Regions from separate parts of the Ensifer sp. Root127 genome, predicted to be linked through region 3. Evidence: riboswitches for the same ligand, from Rfam matches in the RefSeq annotation. Region 3 holds a riboswitch; each other region holds the start of a gene.
What was found. A riboswitch is a leader RNA that binds a small molecule or an ion and turns the genes downstream of it on or off. The one in region 3 is predicted to bind cobalamin.
Positions count from the first base shown of each region.

Region 1: another riboswitch for cobalamin. It lies ahead of ASD03_RS02765 (aromatic ring-hydroxylating dioxygenase subunit alpha); the one in region 3 lies ahead of cobU (bifunctional adenosylcobinamide kinase/adenosylcobinamide-phosphate guanylyltransferase).
Region 2: another riboswitch for cobalamin. It lies ahead of bluB (5,6-dimethylbenzimidazole synthase); the one in region 3 lies ahead of cobU (bifunctional adenosylcobinamide kinase/adenosylcobinamide-phosphate guanylyltransferase).
Region 4: another riboswitch for cobalamin. It lies ahead of ASD03_RS27630 (CbtB-domain containing protein); the one in region 3 lies ahead of cobU (bifunctional adenosylcobinamide kinase/adenosylcobinamide-phosphate guanylyltransferase).

Region 1 is NZ_LMDX01000001.1:575,173-579,218, forward strand. Features, by position in the region: gene ASD03_RS02760 (hybrid-cluster NAD(P)-dependent oxidoreductase) at 1-191, opposite strand, end outside; gene ASD03_RS02765 (aromatic ring-hydroxylating dioxygenase subunit alpha) at 193-1,437, opposite strand; cobalamin riboswitch at 1,543-1,745, opposite strand; gene ASD03_RS02770 (DUF6656 family protein) at 2,062-2,661, shown strand; gene ASD03_RS02775 (L-threonylcarbamoyladenylate synthase) at 2,748-3,722, shown strand; gene ASD03_RS02780 (FAD-binding oxidoreductase) at 3,875-4,046, shown strand, end outside.
Region 2 is NZ_LMDX01000012.1:363,744-367,789, reverse strand. Features, by position in the region: gene ASD03_RS16365 (acyl-homoserine-lactone synthase) at 1-287, shown strand, start outside; gene ASD03_RS16360 (DUF2865 domain-containing protein) at 475-1,545, shown strand; gene bluB (5,6-dimethylbenzimidazole synthase) at 1,454-2,245, opposite strand; cobalamin riboswitch at 2,290-2,499, opposite strand; gene ASD03_RS16350 (SDR family oxidoreductase) at 2,577-3,398, opposite strand; gene ASD03_RS16345 (phytanoyl-CoA dioxygenase family protein) at 3,490-4,046, opposite strand, start outside.
Region 3 is NZ_LMDX01000012.1:197,830-201,875, reverse strand. Features, by position in the region: gene cobN (cobaltochelatase subunit CobN) at 1-563, opposite strand, end outside; gene cobW (cobalamin biosynthesis protein CobW) at 635-1,699, opposite strand; gene cobU (bifunctional adenosylcobinamide kinase/adenosylcobinamide-phosphate guanylyltransferase) at 1,703-2,227, opposite strand; cobalamin riboswitch at 2,365-2,771, opposite strand; gene ASD03_RS15560 (adenylate/guanylate cyclase domain-containing protein) at 3,081-4,046, shown strand, end outside.
Region 4 is NZ_LMDX01000034.1:20,406-24,451, reverse strand. Features, by position in the region: gene ASD03_RS27645 (anthrone oxygenase family protein) at 1-259, opposite strand, end outside; gene ASD03_RS27640 (NAD(P)H-binding protein) at 256-1,086, opposite strand; gene ASD03_RS27635 (TetR/AcrR family transcriptional regulator) at 1,190-1,882, shown strand; cobalamin riboswitch at 1,881-2,150, shown strand; gene ASD03_RS27630 (CbtB-domain containing protein) at 2,193-2,369, shown strand; gene ASD03_RS27625 (CbtA family protein) at 2,567-3,361, shown strand; gene ASD03_RS27620 ((2Fe-2S)-binding protein) at 3,437-4,046, opposite strand, start outside.

The DNA of each region.
Region 1 (4,046 bases), on a different contig from region 3:
TCGGCGACCGGCAGCTCGAGCGTGACGAACTGCCCAGGCAGATAGCGGAACCAGGCCGGCTTTTCCGCCCGGAAGGTAAAGGTCATCACATCGGCGGTCTCGATCACGGCCGATGTGCATTCGAGCATGTTCTGCCTGTCGATCCAGACATGAAGCTCGTCGAAATGATGGAACGAGGATGCCATCTGCATGTCAGGCGACCCGGGAAAGCGGAGCAGCCTCGCCCTGCAGGCGCTGTTCCATGAACTTGCAATACCACTCGACGAACTGCATCACGCCGCCTTCGTGTTCGGGCGAATAGGGGCCTGACTGGTAGGCCGGCGAGCGAATACCAAAGGCGTTCTCCTCGACGATCTGGCGGTCCTGATCGTTGGTCTCGGTCCAGACATGCGTCAGTTGCTCGAGATTGTAGTCGACGCCTTCAACCGCGTCCTTGTTGACCAGCCACTTGGTCGTCACCTGCGTCAGCTCCGGGCCGAGCGGCAGGACGCGGAAGGTGATGGCGTGGTCGGCCAGCACATGGTTCCAGGTCGAGGGATAATGGAAGAGCAGGAGCGTGCCGATATGCTTCTGGCTAACGTCTGCCGACAGTTGCCGCCGCACGGCGCGGGCGCCGGACATGGTGTAGCTCTCGGCGTCGTCGATCAACGGCATGCGCGCCGAGCGGAACTGGCCGGTCTCGGACATCCGGAACTCGCTCGGCAGTCCGGCTGCTTCGCATTTCGCCCAATGCGCGGCAATGACGGGATCATCCTTGGCGCCCTGCACACCGGTCGCCGTCGGCGCTTCGGGATAGGTGCGGCAAAGTTCGGGGTGGTTGGCGGCACAATGGTAGCACTCCCGGTTGTTTTCCCAGACGAGTTTCCAGTTGCCCTTTTCGATGATCGTGCTTTCGAAGGCGACCTTGGTTTCACCCAGGCGGTGCGGCGCAAGATAGGGCGCGACCATGTCGCGGAACGGGCCGAAATCCATCGGCTGCTCGGACAGGTTGATGAAGATGTAACCGCCGACGGTCTCGCAGTGGATCGGCTTCAGGCCGTGGGCCGCCTTGTCGAAATCCTCGCCCATCTGGCGGGCAAAGAGCAGCGCGCCGTCGAGCTCATAGGTCCATTGGTGATAGGGACAGACGAGCTTGGCCGAAGAGCCCTTGTGCTGCGCGCAGACGCGAGAACCGCGATGACGGCAGGAATTGTGCAGGGCGCGGATCGTGCCCTGTCGGTCGCGAACGATAATGACAGGATAATCGCCGACCTGGACGGTGAAATAGTTACCGGCACGCGGGATCTCGCAGTCGTGGCCGATGAACAACCAGTCCTTGTACCAGATGCTTTCGAGATCCTGCCTGTAGTAGTCGGGGTCGATGTAGAAGGCCCGGTCGAGGCTGTAGCCGTCGCGTCGACCCTTCAGCTTGCGGAGCATATCGCCCTTGATGTCCATGTCCTGTCCTCGTTCGCCTTGTTTCGGAGAGGCAGGACTGGAACCCGCACGGGCGCATTGCCTGTGCGATGACGGCTCCGATCCGGCTGCCCGCCGCAACCCGTTACGGTCTGTTCGCGTCAAGGCTGGTTTCCGGGCTCAGGAGCCGTCCGCAAGGACCAGCCCGGCGCCTTCCCGGACGGAACCGTCCAGTGGCTTTGTGCCGTGGCTTTCGCTCCACCACCGTTGCGGGGGCAGCGCCGGGTTTTGACCGGCTTCCCAATTCTCCGCCTTCCCTAAAAGACAGCACCTTGAGTAGGCATATCTAATCGCGGAAGCCATCGTCGTAGCTGCCGATTAACGACATCCGATTCCAGAAAGACGACACAGCACATCAAGCGCACCAAACGCCCTGTGATTGATCATTTTTCATTGTAAACAATAGGATAGCTCAAGGATTGAGCAATTGTCGCTTTTTCCGGCAAGGCTTGCGAGAAAGCGCGGATCCTTCGCCATTTTGCGACATGTCTTCCCGTGACGCGGGGCAAGGCCCACCGACGCGAGTGAAATCTTCCATTAACCATAATGCATTAGCGTCGCCTGACGGAGAAACCGGCCGAACCGGCAAACAGCGCATTGAAGTTCATGGCAAAGCTCAAATACTACGACGCCGCAGCCGAGAAGCTGCCAACGATCGCTCCGAAGACAGCGGTCCACACCGAGTTCCTGCGCACCGGCCGCATAGAAAGGCGTCAATGGTCGCAGCGCGAGCGGCGTTATCTGAGCTATGACGAGGTTGCCGAGCGCACCGCCCACAAGCTGACGACCGCCGGCGAAACGACGCACAAGCGGATGAACGGCTTCCATACCTCGATCCAGTTTCCCAAGATGATCTTCCACCGCACGCTCACCGGTCGGCCGCATCTCGGCTATTGCCATGTCACGGCGGCGAGAACACATCTCGCCCCGTCCAAGGACGTCACCTGGTCGTTCTATTTCGCCAACTTCTTCTGTGACCTCGGCGACGAGAAACACTTCTTCGAACGCATCCAGACCGGCTATTCCCGAATGTACTTCGCCGTTGCCATCGAGCCCGATGCGCCAGAGGGGCAGATGACCATCAATCGCAGCGTTCGCGACAACGGGCTGCTCTTTCGTACCGACGACCCGAAAGTCGCGCTCAAGAACGTGCTGATGCTCGGCGCGCGCGACGAGGCATTGAAGCGCATCATTCGCAGCCTCTGAAGCGCAGACCCGGTTGCCTGAAGAAAATCGTTCTGTTTTCACCGTGGCTCCTTTAAGGAAGCCTCGGAAAGGGAAACGGAAGCGACATGGCCGAAATCATCGATACACGGACCGAGCCGGAACGGGCGATCGAGCGTGCCTGTGCGGTGCTTGCCGAAGGCGAGCCCGTCGCGATTCCGACCGAGACGGTCTACGGCCTGGCAGCGGACGCCACCAATCCCGATGCGATCAGCCGTATTTATGAGATGAAGGGGCGTCCACGCTTCAACCCACTGATATCGCATGTGTCAGACATGGCGATGGCTGAAGCCCATGTGACATTCGATTCGTTGTCGCGGCGCCTGGCCGAAGCGTTCTGGCCCGGCCCGCTGACGTTGATCCTGCCCCAGCGCACAACAAGCACCGTGCACGCGCTTGCCTCGGCCGGCCTCGACACGCTCGGCATCCGCATGCCTGATGGCTTTTCACGTCGGGTGATTGCCCGCTTCGGCCGCCCGCTCGCCGCACCGAGCGCCAATACGTCGGGCAAGATCAGTCCCACAAGCGCTGCCCATGTGGAAGCCGATCTCGGGCCGCGCCTCAAGCTCATTCTCGACGCCGGCTCTGCGGAGATCGGGCTTGAATCGACGATCATCAAGGTCGAGGACGGCGCGCTGCGCCTGCTGCGTCCGGGCGGTCTCGACGTCTTCGAAATCGAAAGGCTGACCGGCCTTACCGTCTCGAGGCCGCAGAGCGCCGGAGCGACTATCGAGGCCCCGGGCATGCTCGCCTCGCACTACGCGCCGGGCGCAGCTGTCCGGCTCGACGCCGCCGACGTGCGTCCGGGAGAAGCGCTGATCCGGTTCGGCAATGCGTCGCTCCCCGGCGAAGAGCACGCCGCGATCGTACTCGACCTCAGCCCGGCAGGCAGCCTGCGCGAGGCAGCTGCCAATCTTTTCGACTATATGAAGAGGGCGGATGCCAGCGGCTCCGCAACCATCGCCTTCGGCCCCATCCCTTCGGAAGGGTTGGGAGAGGCGATCCTCGACCGGCTGCAGCGTGCTGCCGCCCCCAGAGACTGACCGACAGGCACTTTTACAGCGCCGTGCGTCAAATATGACGCGCAAAGGACGCTGTAACGCTCTAAACCCGCTGCATAATTTTGTCCTTAATTCGATTCCGATTTAAGGAATTATGCAGTAGCGCCGTCGGGCGCATTTGCGAAGGCAGGGCCATGACGACGACGCTCCCCTCTCCCGAACTGATCGCCTCCTTCATCGACATCGTCGGCAGCGCCAATGCCTTGACGAACCCGGCGGACCTCGCGCCCTACCTCATCGAATCCCGCGGGCTCTACAAGGGCACCACCCCGATGGTGCTTCGCCCCGGTTCGGTCGAGGAGGTGT
Region 2 (4,046 bases), 170 kb from region 3:
TGACCGTCGCCGCCGCAGAACTGATGTGCGGTGTCGGCGAACTCGGGCTGGCCTCCGGCATCAGCCATATCGTCACGGTGACCGATGTCTTCCTCGAGCGGATGTTCCGCCGCATGGGTTGCCCCGGCGAGCGCATCGCTGACCCGCACCGGATCGGCTCGGTCTATGCCGTAGCGGTCGCCTGGGAAGTGACGCCGTCGCTGCTCAGCGCCATGAAGGCCGTAGCGGCGATCGAAGGCACGGTTCTTGAACGGCCGATGTCGCTGGAGACGGCACGCGCCGCCTGATCTCTAACGCTCCTTCCGTTCCTCCCACCGGACGGAGCTGTTAACGCAATGCGAGGCTTGTCGTTGCACCGGCGGCGACAAGCCTTATGATAGGGCTGAAACAGGAAGTGCCGACAGCGACCGAACCCGGACAACAAGGGTGGCGCCGTGCGGTTGCAGGAATGGACGTTCGCCCGTGTTCCGGAACATGAAAACCCTAGCCGCGGCGACCTTGCCGCTGCTTCTGGTTCTTGCCGATCAGGCGCTGGCCTCCAGCGTGTGCGACCGCCTGAACACTCGGCTCGCCGAACTGCCCGCCGCCATCGAAACTACGGCCGATACCCGCGATTATGCGAGCGCGATTTCCCGACAGAACATCGAATTGCGCCGGGCGCGCAACGATCGCCGACGCGCCGGCTGCGGCACAGGCAGCGTCGTCGTCTTCAACGGCGGCGACCCGGATATCTGCACAGACATCAACAGTCTGATCGCCGAGATGGAAGACAATCTGCGCATCCTCAAATCGGAGCGCCAGCAGCTGATGTCAGGCGATGGAGACGATACGCGCCGGCGCATCCTCGCCGCCCTCGAGATCAACGGTTGCTATGGTGGCAGCGAGGAATTTGCGACCGCCGACCCGGACGAGCCGGAAACGTACCGCAACATCCTGCGCGATCTGCCGCCGGACGAAAGCTACGGACCAATGCTGCGGGACGGCGAAATGGGCACCTACCCGCCGGAAAGCGGCGTCTATTCCGGCACGCTTCGCACCATGTGCGTGCGCACTTGCGATGGCGCCTTCTTCCCGATCTCGTCCGAGGCAAGCCCTGTGGACTTCGCCCGCGACGAGCAGGCCTGCCGCGCCCGCTGCCCGGGTGCCGAAACAGAACTATTTTTCCACGACCTGGCGACCGAGGAGAGCGACCAGATGGTCTCCGCCTCGACGGGACGCCCCTATAAAGAACTGCCAAACGCCTTTGCCTATCGGACGCGCGGCGTCGGCAAGCCGGGCATTTGCGGTTGCCAGATTCCAAAGATCGCGACGACGCCCAAGGCTTCCAGTGGCAACACTGGCAACAGCGAATCGTCGATCATCGTCATCGAGGGCAAGAAGGAAGCGGCCGCCCCTACCGCCAAGGCGGCTGCGGAGGAGCGCCCCTACGATCCCGCCAAGAGCAAGGTGCGGGTCATCGGGCCGACGTTCCTTCCCCAGGAGGAAACGTCGATCGACCTTCGCCATCCGAAGGGTCCGGGCTACCAGCCGGTTCAGAGCAACTGATCGCAGCGTCTGCCTTTCGGCAGGTTCCCCAGCCTTCCTCGAACACCAGCTCCTCCAGCGGCAGCCGCTGGCGCCAGCCCTTAACCGCAAGTTCCGGCTCCTGGTAAAGGCGATCGACATATCCGAGGCAAAGCCAGGCGACGATCACGACATGATCGGGAATGCCGAGGATCGCCTTGATCTCATTTTCATGAAAGATACTGACCCAGCCGACACCAACGCCTTCGGCGCGCGCCGCAAGCCAGAGGTTCTGCACGGCACAGACGGTGGAATAGAGATCCATCTGCGGGTTATGGGTGCGCCCGAGAACGACCGCTCCACCGCGCGTGCGGTCGCAGGTGACGCAGATGCTCAAGGGTGCCTTGCGGATCCCCTCCAGCTTCAGGGAGCGGTATTTCGCTTGGCGGTCGCCATCGAACATCAATGCCGCTTCGTCGTTGGCGCGGGAAAAGGCCTGCCATACCCGCTCGCGGGTTTCGGCCTGCCGGACCACGACGAAATTCCACGGTTGCATGAAACCCACCGATGGCGCCCGGTGCGCAGCATTGAGCAGGCGCATCACCACATCGTCAGGCAAGGGTTCGGCCAGGAACTGATCCCGCACGTCCCGGCGCGTTTCGATGGCTCGATAGACGGCTTCGCGCTCGTCGGATGAAAAGGCCTCTGCAGCCGCAAGGCCGCCATTAGCGTCAGTCAGCATCGTTCGATCCCCAACAATGCACAACCTTCCGCCGTCCGCGCGGATATCGGTCTATCTTGCCAGGCCGGTCTTCTGACTTCGGATCAACCGGCCGCCTCACCTTCCCAGATCACATGAAGATCCAGTGGCAAGATCTTGAGCAAGCTCAAAATCCCTAGAGGCAGTCGTCCCCGTCACAGCGTTGGGCACGTTCCGGAATAACACCGGATTCCCGATTCTCCCGCGTTGCGGGCACCTGACGGCGTCATAAGGGCACAGCCCACAGGGAATGACAAGCAAGTCCGGCGTCGCTTGCCGGTCACTCCACAGGGCCTCGCGACAGCGTCAGATGTCAGAGCGGCGCGACCGGATGCGGCGAGCCGTCATAGCCGCCCCACACCGACTGGTCGAAGCAGATGACCGACCCCGTCATCAGGCCGGACTCATCCGACGAGAGATAGGCGCAGGCACGCGCGACTTCCTTGGGGTCGACAAGCCGACCGAAGGGTTGGCTGGCGGCCGCCTTTTCGAGCCAGTCGTCTGCCGCCCCATGAAATTCGCGCTGGATGCGGTCTTCCCCTTCGGACGCCATCCAGCCGATATTGAGGCCATTGACGCGAATGCGGTTGCGCAGCAGCGCATAGGAGGTGTTCTTGGTCAGCGTCTCCAGCGCCCCCTTCGACGAGCAATAGGCGGCGATAAACGGCTGACCGGCCATCGCCGACATCGAGCCAATATTGACGATGGTGCCCTGCGTGCCCTCCCGCCGCATCAGCTTTACCGCTTCCTGCATCAGGAAGAACGGTGCGCGCACATTGACAGCGAACATCCGGTCGAACAGTTCGGGGCTGGTGTCCAGGATGGTGCCGCGATCGGTGATCGCCGCCGCATTGACCAGCGCATCGACGCGCCCGAATGTGGCGTCGCAGGCGCTGACGACCTTGCGCGCGTCCTCGACCTTTTCGAGGTCTGCCTCGACATAAAGTACCTGCGCGCCGGTTGCCTTGCGGATCTGCTCGGCCTTCGCTTCGCCCTTGGCAACGTTGCGTCCACAGATGACGACACCTTTAGCCCCACGTTCCGCAAACAGGTTGGCGATCGTTGCGCCCAGCCCCTGCGTCCCGCCGGTGACGATGGCGATCTTGCCGTCGAGACGGCCATATTGCTCGGTCATGAAAGTCCTCCCAGAATTGAAAGTGAGATGAAAACAGGGCGACCGGCCCCCGCCGCAGAACGCCGGGGACCGGAAAGATCGATTCTGCCGTTCAGCTCAGCTTGCGCTGTGCCTGCTCGCCAAGCGCGCTTCTGAAATCCGCATCGCTCCACCTGCCTGCCAGCGCCTCATGCATCAGTTGCGCCTGGGTCTTCGGCGCGAGACCGCCCAGCGGCGGATCGCGATCGAGATTGGTCGGGAAGGAATAGCCCTCGGCACAGGACGCAATCGCATTGGCCGCCTCATCGGCCGAAAGCGTGCCGGATGCCACGAGTGCGGTCAGCGCCGGGTAGAGGGCTGCACTCATCCTGGCGCGATCGACGGTCTCCATCGCCCTCCCGAAGGCCGAGGAGACCTGGAGCAGGTTGGCGACGCGCTTGATATCAGTCGAATGATTGCTGCCGGCCGCATGGAAGAGAGCCGGGTTGAAGAAGACGACATCGCCCTTTTCCAACGGCAGCTGCACGTGATGCTGGTCGAAATAGGCCCGGAACTCCGGACGTTTCAACGCGAGATAGCCGGGCACGTAGGTCTGGCTATAGGGAAGGAAAAGCGTTGGACCGCTCTCGATCGGCATGTCGCAATGGGCAACGGCACCTTGCAACGTCA
Region 3 (4,046 bases):
CTGACGCCGATGACGCCCGCGCCCGGCCACCAGATGCCGGCCTTGAGCAGCGGTTTTGCCGGCTGCGGCTTTTCCGCGTCTGAGATCAACGCCTCGGCGTAGTCGAGGAACAGGCCGGCATTGTCAGCGCCGCCCTCGGTGAAATAGGCCCAGAGGCGCTGGCGGTCGTCGGCCTCAACGGTCGAAAACGGCTCGAGGCCGGGATCGGGCTTGTCGTCGCCGGGCAGCACCGCGATCTGGAAGCGGTGGGTGACGGCGGCGGCATGCAATGCTTCCAGCACATAACGGAAATAGCTGGCGCCACCGAGCGGCCTGACCACGATGAGTTTTGCATGCCTTGCCGTGCGCTCGACATAGGTGTCGACCGACATCGGGTGCATCAGGTTCATCAGGCTGGCGATGCGCAGGCTCAGCTCCCCGTCGCGCCGGCCATGGGCCGCCGCGATCGACGAAAGCTCGGTGTCGGCGGCCGACAGGAAAAGCACGTCGGCCGGCGTTTGCCCCAGGTCGATCGCCTCGTTGCCGTCGGCGATCGTTCCTTTCTGGGCGAGAAGCAGATGCATGTTTCTGTCCGTTCGAGCAATTCCAGGAAAAGCGTGAAATGGCTTTCCTGGAATTGCGTTGCTTCAAGGAGTTAGGCGAGTGCGGTGATGGCGGCGCGCACCGCAGCTTCGTCCATGTCGTGCAGGCCGATGACGACGAGGCGCGTACCGCGCTTCTCGCCAGCCGCCCAGGCACGGTCGTAATACTGGTCGATGCGGGCGCCAACGGCCTGGATCAGCAGGCGCATCGGCTTGCCGGGCACGTCGGCAAAGCCCTTGAGGCGCAGCACGTCATGCTCTGATATCACGCCCTTGAGGCGATCGATGAAACCTGCCGGATCGGCAATCGCGCCGAGCTCGACGACGAAGCTGTCGAACTCGTCATGAGAGTGCTCCTCGCCGGCCTCATGTTCCATCTCGTGGTGAGACTTGCGGTTGGCGATATCGCTTTCCGTGCCGACGCCGAGGCCGAGCAGGATGGCAGCGGCAACTTCGCCGTTCTTCGCCTCGATCATTGTTGGCTTGCGGTTAGTGCGCGAAGCGACCTCGTCGCGCACGGCCTTGAGGCCGGAGGCGTCGATCAGATCGGTCTTGTTGAGCACGATCAGGTCGGCGGCGGTCAACTGGTCCTCGAACAGTTCCTCGATCGGGCTTTCGTGGTCGAGATTGTCGTCCTCGACACGCAACGCATCGACCTTGTCATGGTCGTCGGCAAAACGGCCGGCGGCAACGGCGGCACTGTCGACCACGGTGACGACGCCATCGACGGTGACTTCGCTGCGGATATCAGGCCAGTTGAAGGCGGCGATCAGCGGCTGCGGCAAAGCGAGGCCCGAGGTTTCAATGATGATATGGTCAGGACGATTTTCGCGCTCGAGCAGCTTGGTCATGGTCGGGATGAAATCATCGGCAACCGTGCAGCAGATGCAGCCATTGGTAAGCTCAATGATATCGTCTTCCGAGCAGGCTTCTGCGCCGCAGCCCTTCAGCACGTCGCCGTCGACGCCGAGATCGCCGAACTCGTTGATGATGAGCGCAATGCGCTTGCCATCGGCGTTCTGCAGCAGATTGCGGATCATCGTCGTCTTGCCGGCACCGAGGAAGCCGGTGATGACGGTCGCCGGGATCTTGCCCTGGTTGGCTCTGGCAGTGGTCATGGATCAACCCTTCATTTTCAGCGGCAATCCGGCCGCGACAAAGTAAACTTCCGCGGATTTCTCCGCAACGATCTGGTGAAGCCGGCCGGCATGGTCGCGGAAATCGCGGACCATGCGGTTCTCGGGCACGATGCCGAGGCCGACTTCGTTGGAAACAAGGATGAGGCGCGCCCGCGCCTCCGGCAGGAAAGCGGCAAGGGCCGCGAACTCTGCCGCCATGTCGCGCCCTTCCATCATCAGGTTGGTGACCCACAGCGTCAGGCAGTCGACGAGCACCACGCAGTTCTCGTCATCGATGCGCGTCAGCAGCGAAACGAGGTCGAGCGGCTCTTCATGCGTCGTCCAGCCTTCGCCGCGCCTTGCCCGGTGATGGTCGATGCGCTCGCGCATCTCGTCGTCCCAGGCACGGCCGGTCGCGACATAGTGCATGCCGAGCCCGGAGGCTTCGACGAGCCTTTCGGAAAAGCTGGATTTGCCGGAACGGGCACCGCCGAGGACCAGAACCGGCCCGGCATGGGAAATGCTCATGTGCGTTGCAGCCTCACGCGCTTGGTCGCGAATTCGAGCGGCAACAGGATTTCACCGCGCCGACGGCGCGTTCGGGAAACGATCGATGAGCCAAGACAACCTCCGTGATGGCGTGGGAAGCGGGCTTCCCTTCGGGCGGAATGCCCCTGTCGGACGGCAGGTCTCCTGGCTCACGGCGTCACGAGCCCACCACATCGCGCCCCGCGTGATCACGCGAAGACCGATGCTTGGGCCCGAACGGCCCGCCTCACCTTCCCGGCGTTTTCTGGTTTCGTGAAAGGCGGACGATTCGTAGAAGAAGAGGCGTCCAACCCGGCTGATCACGAAGCCACGCCAGTGGCTTTTCCGGCTGAATTCCAAACCGCCTTCGATTGCCCCATGCAATCGAAAGGAAGCCGGCTATCAGCCCGATGGCGAACCCTGACCGTTCTACAGTCGCGGGGTCGGCTGCGATAAGGATGCCCGATTTGGGTCCATCCGTCACATTCCCAATTATTCCCCCGCATCGCCACGATCCGGGGAAACCATCCAACGTCAGATGATTAGGAAGCGGGCGCCGCAAAGTCAATCGACGCGTGCGACACGCCACCCGTCGAGATGCGGCGCGCGACAATTTGCCGGCAGCAGGCCGCAAAGGCCACTCCTGCATGTTTTTATCCTTAGATGGTATTCGACCTAAGGATAAAAACATGCAGCAATTCAAAGTGTTACAGCGACCTTTGCGCGTCCAGTAAGACGCGCGGCGCTGTAGTCGACGTCGGAGCGGACGCTCCACGGCAACTGAACTTTATTTTAGCAACGTCAGATATTGCGATAGAGTAGCCGAAAGTCGTTTCGATTATCCGGAAGGCAGATGGAACGCAGGCTCACCGCCGTGATGATTGCCGACGTTTCCGGCTATGGACTGCTCACCCAAGCCGACGAAGAGGGTACGTGTGCCCGCTTTCAGGCCGATCTGCACGGCCTGTTCGAACAAAGGATTGCCGCACATCGCGGGCGGTTGATCAAGACCATGGGCGACGGGTTATTGGTCGAGTTCCAGAGTGTCGTCGAGGCGGTCCGTTGTGCGGTGGAGGTTCAGCGCGCGAAATCCGAAAGCCGCGGCTCCGATCAGGGTCGACTGGAATTCCGCATCGGCATCAATCTTGGCGACGTCATCGTTGAAGGCGACGACATTCACGGCGATGGAGTGATCATTGCCGAGCGCCTGCAGAGCCTCGCCGAACCGGGTGGGATCATCATCTCCGGCACCGCCTACGACCAGGTCGAGAAGCACCTCGATGTCGGCTTCGTCTTTCTCGGCGAACAACGCCTGAAGCATATCGAAAAGCCGGTGCGGACTTACCGGCTGGGGCTGAACGAAGCCCGCCCCGGCAGCGTAAAGGTCGCTGGGCGCCACGCGAAGCGCTGGGCGGCACTCGTTACGTCTGCTGTCGTGCTCGGCGCTGCTGCCGGCGTGGCCTGGTGGCGGCCCTGGGAGTCGCCTGTGGAAACGGTCCAGATACAACCACCGAACCTGACCGCGCCGGACAAGCCGTCGATCGCGGTGCTTCCGTTTGCCAACGTGAGCGACGATCCCAGGCAGGAGTATTTCGCCGATGGCATGACCGATGGCCTTGTCACCGAGCTGGCTCAGGTATCCGGCTTGTTCGTTATCGCGCGTAACTCGACCTTCACCTACAAGGGCAGGGCGGTGACACCCAGGCAGGTGTCCAAGGAACTCGGTGTCCGATACGTCCTCGAAGGCAGTGTGCAGCGTGCCGGAGAACAGCTACGGATCAATGCTCAGCTCATAGATTCTCTCAGCGGCGGCCACGTT
Region 4 (4,046 bases), on a different contig from region 3:
GCAGCAGGCTGCCGTTACCGCCCCAGATGAAGGCCGCGACGACCAGCGCGAGCCCCAGAAGCGCCGTGCCCATGAAGGTACTGAGGAACAGCGGATTCTGGATCACCACGTTGATGGCGTTCATCGCCGCGATCCCCTGCTCCGCCGGCAGCCGCGACAAAGCCTGCATGATGCAGACCGAGAAGATGAAGAACAGCCCGGCCATCAGGCCGGAGCCGATTGCGGCGGCAAACGCCAGAGCGGGGATCAGCGGGATCATGCGGCGATACTCCAGACACCAGTTGCAGCGGTCTCCCGGGCATAGTCGGCGAAGTCGCGCGGTTTGCGCCCAAGCACGCGCTCGACATCGGACGTCACTTGCGAATTGCGCCCGTCGAGCACCGACGTGAAGAGATAGCGGATGAGTTCGACATAGTCATCAGGCAATCCGTCGGCCCGCAACTGCACCGTGAAGTCGGCAACCGGCACGGACTGATAGCCGATCCGGCGGTTGGCAGCCGTCGCGATCTCGGCCACGGCCTGGGCAAAGGTCATCAGCCGCGGGCCTGTCAGCTCATAGACCTTGCCGACATGCCCCTCGTCCAGAAGGGCTGCAACTGCCACGTCGGCGATGTCGTCGGTGCTGATGAAGGGTTCGGTGATCTCATCCGGCGGCAGGAACACCGATCCGCTGCGAACGGAATCGGTCAAAAAATCCTCGCTGAAATTCTCGAAGAACCAGCTTGCCCGGATGATCGTCCAGTCGGCGCCGGAGGCCTGCAGTTCGCGCTCGGCCGCTTCCGCCTCGTCCTCGCCGCGCCCCGACAGAAGCACCAGCCGCTTGATGCCCGAGCGAACGGCAAGCCTCGAGAATTTGCGGATGGTTTCGACGGCGCCCGGCACCGCCAGATCCGGCTGGTAGCTGATATAGATGCGCTCGACATTTTCAAGCACGGGCGCCCAGGTCGCCTCATCCGTCCAGTCGAAGGAAGGCGATGCCGAACGGGCGCCGATGCGCACCGCGATACCCCGCTCCTCAAGGCGGGCCGCCACCCGCCGCCCCGTCTTGCCCGTACCGCCCAGAACCAGTGTGAGTTTGTCAGTCATCGCTTCCTCCTGAGGTTGATTGCAAAACATGAGCATCTCTCACATTTGCAAATGTGATAAATCCTCGTATTTTAGGAGTCAAGTCAAAATGTGAGCATTACTCATGATTCCCGATGCAAGCCCTTCCACAATCCCCGCTGACGACGAGCCGGCGCTGCGCCGCACGCCCAGCCAGAAGCGCAGCCGCGAGCGCGTCGAGCACATCCTTTCCTGCGCCACGGCGATCATCCAGGAGAAGGGCAGCGACGCCATGCGCATGAGCGAAGTCGCTGAAAAGGCTGGAATCTCGATCGGCTCCCTCTACCAGTACTTCCCCGACAAGGCGGCGATCGTGCGCACGCTGGCCGAGCGCTACAATGCGGTCTGCAATGAATGCATCGGGGCCGAGCTTGCCACGGTGACGTCGATCTCGGAACTGCGTGACGCCTTCTCCATGCTGTTCGACATCTATTACGATATGTTCCTGGCCGAGCCTGTGATGCGCGACATCTGGTCAGCGATGCAGGCCGACAAGGCGCTGCGCGAGATCGACCTTTTGCAAAGCCGTGCCGGCGGCCAGCTTCTGGCCGACGTCTGGGCTCGGTTTGCGCCCGACACGCCGCGCGAAACGATCGACAGCGCCGCCTTTTTGATCATGCATCTCGGCGATTGCACGATGCGGCTTGCGGTCTCCGTCACCAGAGCAGAGGGCGACCAGATCGTCGAAGCCTATAAACGCATGATCCTTCGTGATTTTGTCGCGGATGGACCGGGCGGCGGCGCAAGTCTAATTGACATCTCCGGGGTGCGATCCTAATCATCGTGGATCGATTGGTTCCCGCAACGCGAACGCGTTTCGGGAGTAAACGGGAACGTGACGGATGGACCCATGCTGGGCATTCAAATCACGGCCGACCCCGCGACTGTAGAGCGACGTGAATGCGCCGTTCCGGAGCGATCCGGAAGAAGCCACTGGAGACAAGACCGCGAGAGGGCGGCCCTTGCTCTGGGAAGGCGAGGCAAATCCAGGGTGATCTCACCCGACGTCCTGAGCCAGGAAACCTGCCAGTCGATGCGGGCATAGGGCCCAAACCGGGAAAGATCCCGACGCCATCACGGAGGTTGTCATGGCTACATCTACAGTTTCGAGCATTCCGCTCTCCCTCAGCGATCGTCTGACCGCAGGTATCATCGCGCTCCTCATCGGCGGCTTCCTCGTCTTCGGCGCAGGCCTGGCGAACTCGGCCGTGCTGCACGATACCGCGCACGACACCCGCCACTCCTATGGCTTCCCCTGCCACTAAGCGATGTTCCGGGACGCGACTTGCGTTCCGCATCGACATAGCTGCGGACAAAAACGCTTCCGGCAGACAGCCGGACGCGTTTGCTCGCGTCTGATGCAGATTGAAGATCTGCCGGACGGAGCCGTTCGCATATTTGCCAGTGGGACACGGCGCTGCCTGCCAGATGCATGGCGCGCCGATATCGAGGGATATCGAAAATGATTGTCAGAACGCTTCTGGCCGCGATCGTGGCTGGATTGATTGCCGGTGTCTTCATGACCGGCGCCCAGGAACTGCGCGTCGTACCGCTGATCCTGCACGCGGAAGAATTCGAAGGCGAGGCACCGGCCGCCGGCGAACAACCAGCCGTTCAGCCGGGAACGGCCGATCCGGCCGCAGCAAACCACGACCAGCATTCGTCGCTGAAGGCGGTTTCGCCGATTGGCGCTTTGCTTGACGCCCTGTCGCCGATCACGCCTGCCTACGCCCATGAGGGCGAACACGAGGAAGGCGGCATCATGTTCGGCATGAGCCGCTTTTCCGGCACGCTGATCGCCAATCTGGTGACCGGCTCCGGCTTCGCGCTGCTGCTCGCCGGCGTCAGCCTCGTCATCGGCTACCCGATCACGCTCAGGAACGGCGCGCTCTGGGGCGCCTGCGGCTGGCTTGCCGTGCACATGCTGCCGGCAATCGGTCTGCCGCCGGAACTGCCGGGCTTCCCGGCCGCGGAACTCGGCGACCGCCAGGTCTGGTGGGGTGCAACCGTGCTGTTGTCTGCCGCCGGTCTCTATCTGCTGGTCTTGCGGCAAGAGATCGCCGCCAAGATCATCGGCCTCGTGCTGATCGCGGCACCGCATGTCTATGGCGCGCCGCAACCGTCGGACATCTCCAGCAATGTGCCGGCCGTGCTCGGCGCTGAATTCGCCGTGGCAGCCCTTGCCACCACGCTCGCGTTCTGGATTGTTCTCGGCGTCGTGTCGGGCTTCATCAACGATCGTTTCGCCAAGGCGTAACAGACCGGCCAGATTTCGCCATCAACCCGGAGCCCCTGATATCGCCGATATCAGGGGCTTTGTCGTCGAGATGTCTCAGCGCGCCTGCAATGCCAGCAGATGCGCCTGCAACCGCGCGCGGCGGTCGTCCGGCGCCAGCATCACGCAACTGTCGCAGAAGCTGCCACCTTCCGTTCGATAATAGAGACAGCAGCCGCCGCGCAGGCGATAGGTGCGCGACAGCGCATGATTGCCGCCGATCTCGATCACGATGTCCTCGTAACGGAGCTTGTCGGAAAATAGCGACGTACCCGCGCGCTTGACGATCGCCAGCGCCCTCGCCATCGCGGTCTCCTCGTCGCCGAGGACGCGGCCGATCTCCAGGAACCCACCGGCAAGCGAATCCGCCGCAAGCCGCCATTGCGCGCCCGAGGACAGGCCGGTGCGACGCTTCAACATGACGACGATCGGCGCCAGATGCGCAGCGAAGGTTTCGCCGAAGACGTCCGCAGTCGCCGGGGCATGATCCCCGGCTGCGGGCAAGGCAAGGCTGAAATGAAACCGCTTGGCCGCGACAAGCCGTTCGCCATAGGCCCGCGAAAATTCTTCGAAGCGAAGGCCGCGAACGGCTGCCACGATGCCCCCACCGAGATAGAGGCCGCCAAGCGCGAGCGTGAGCTGGTTGCTGTAAAAGGCAATCAGATGG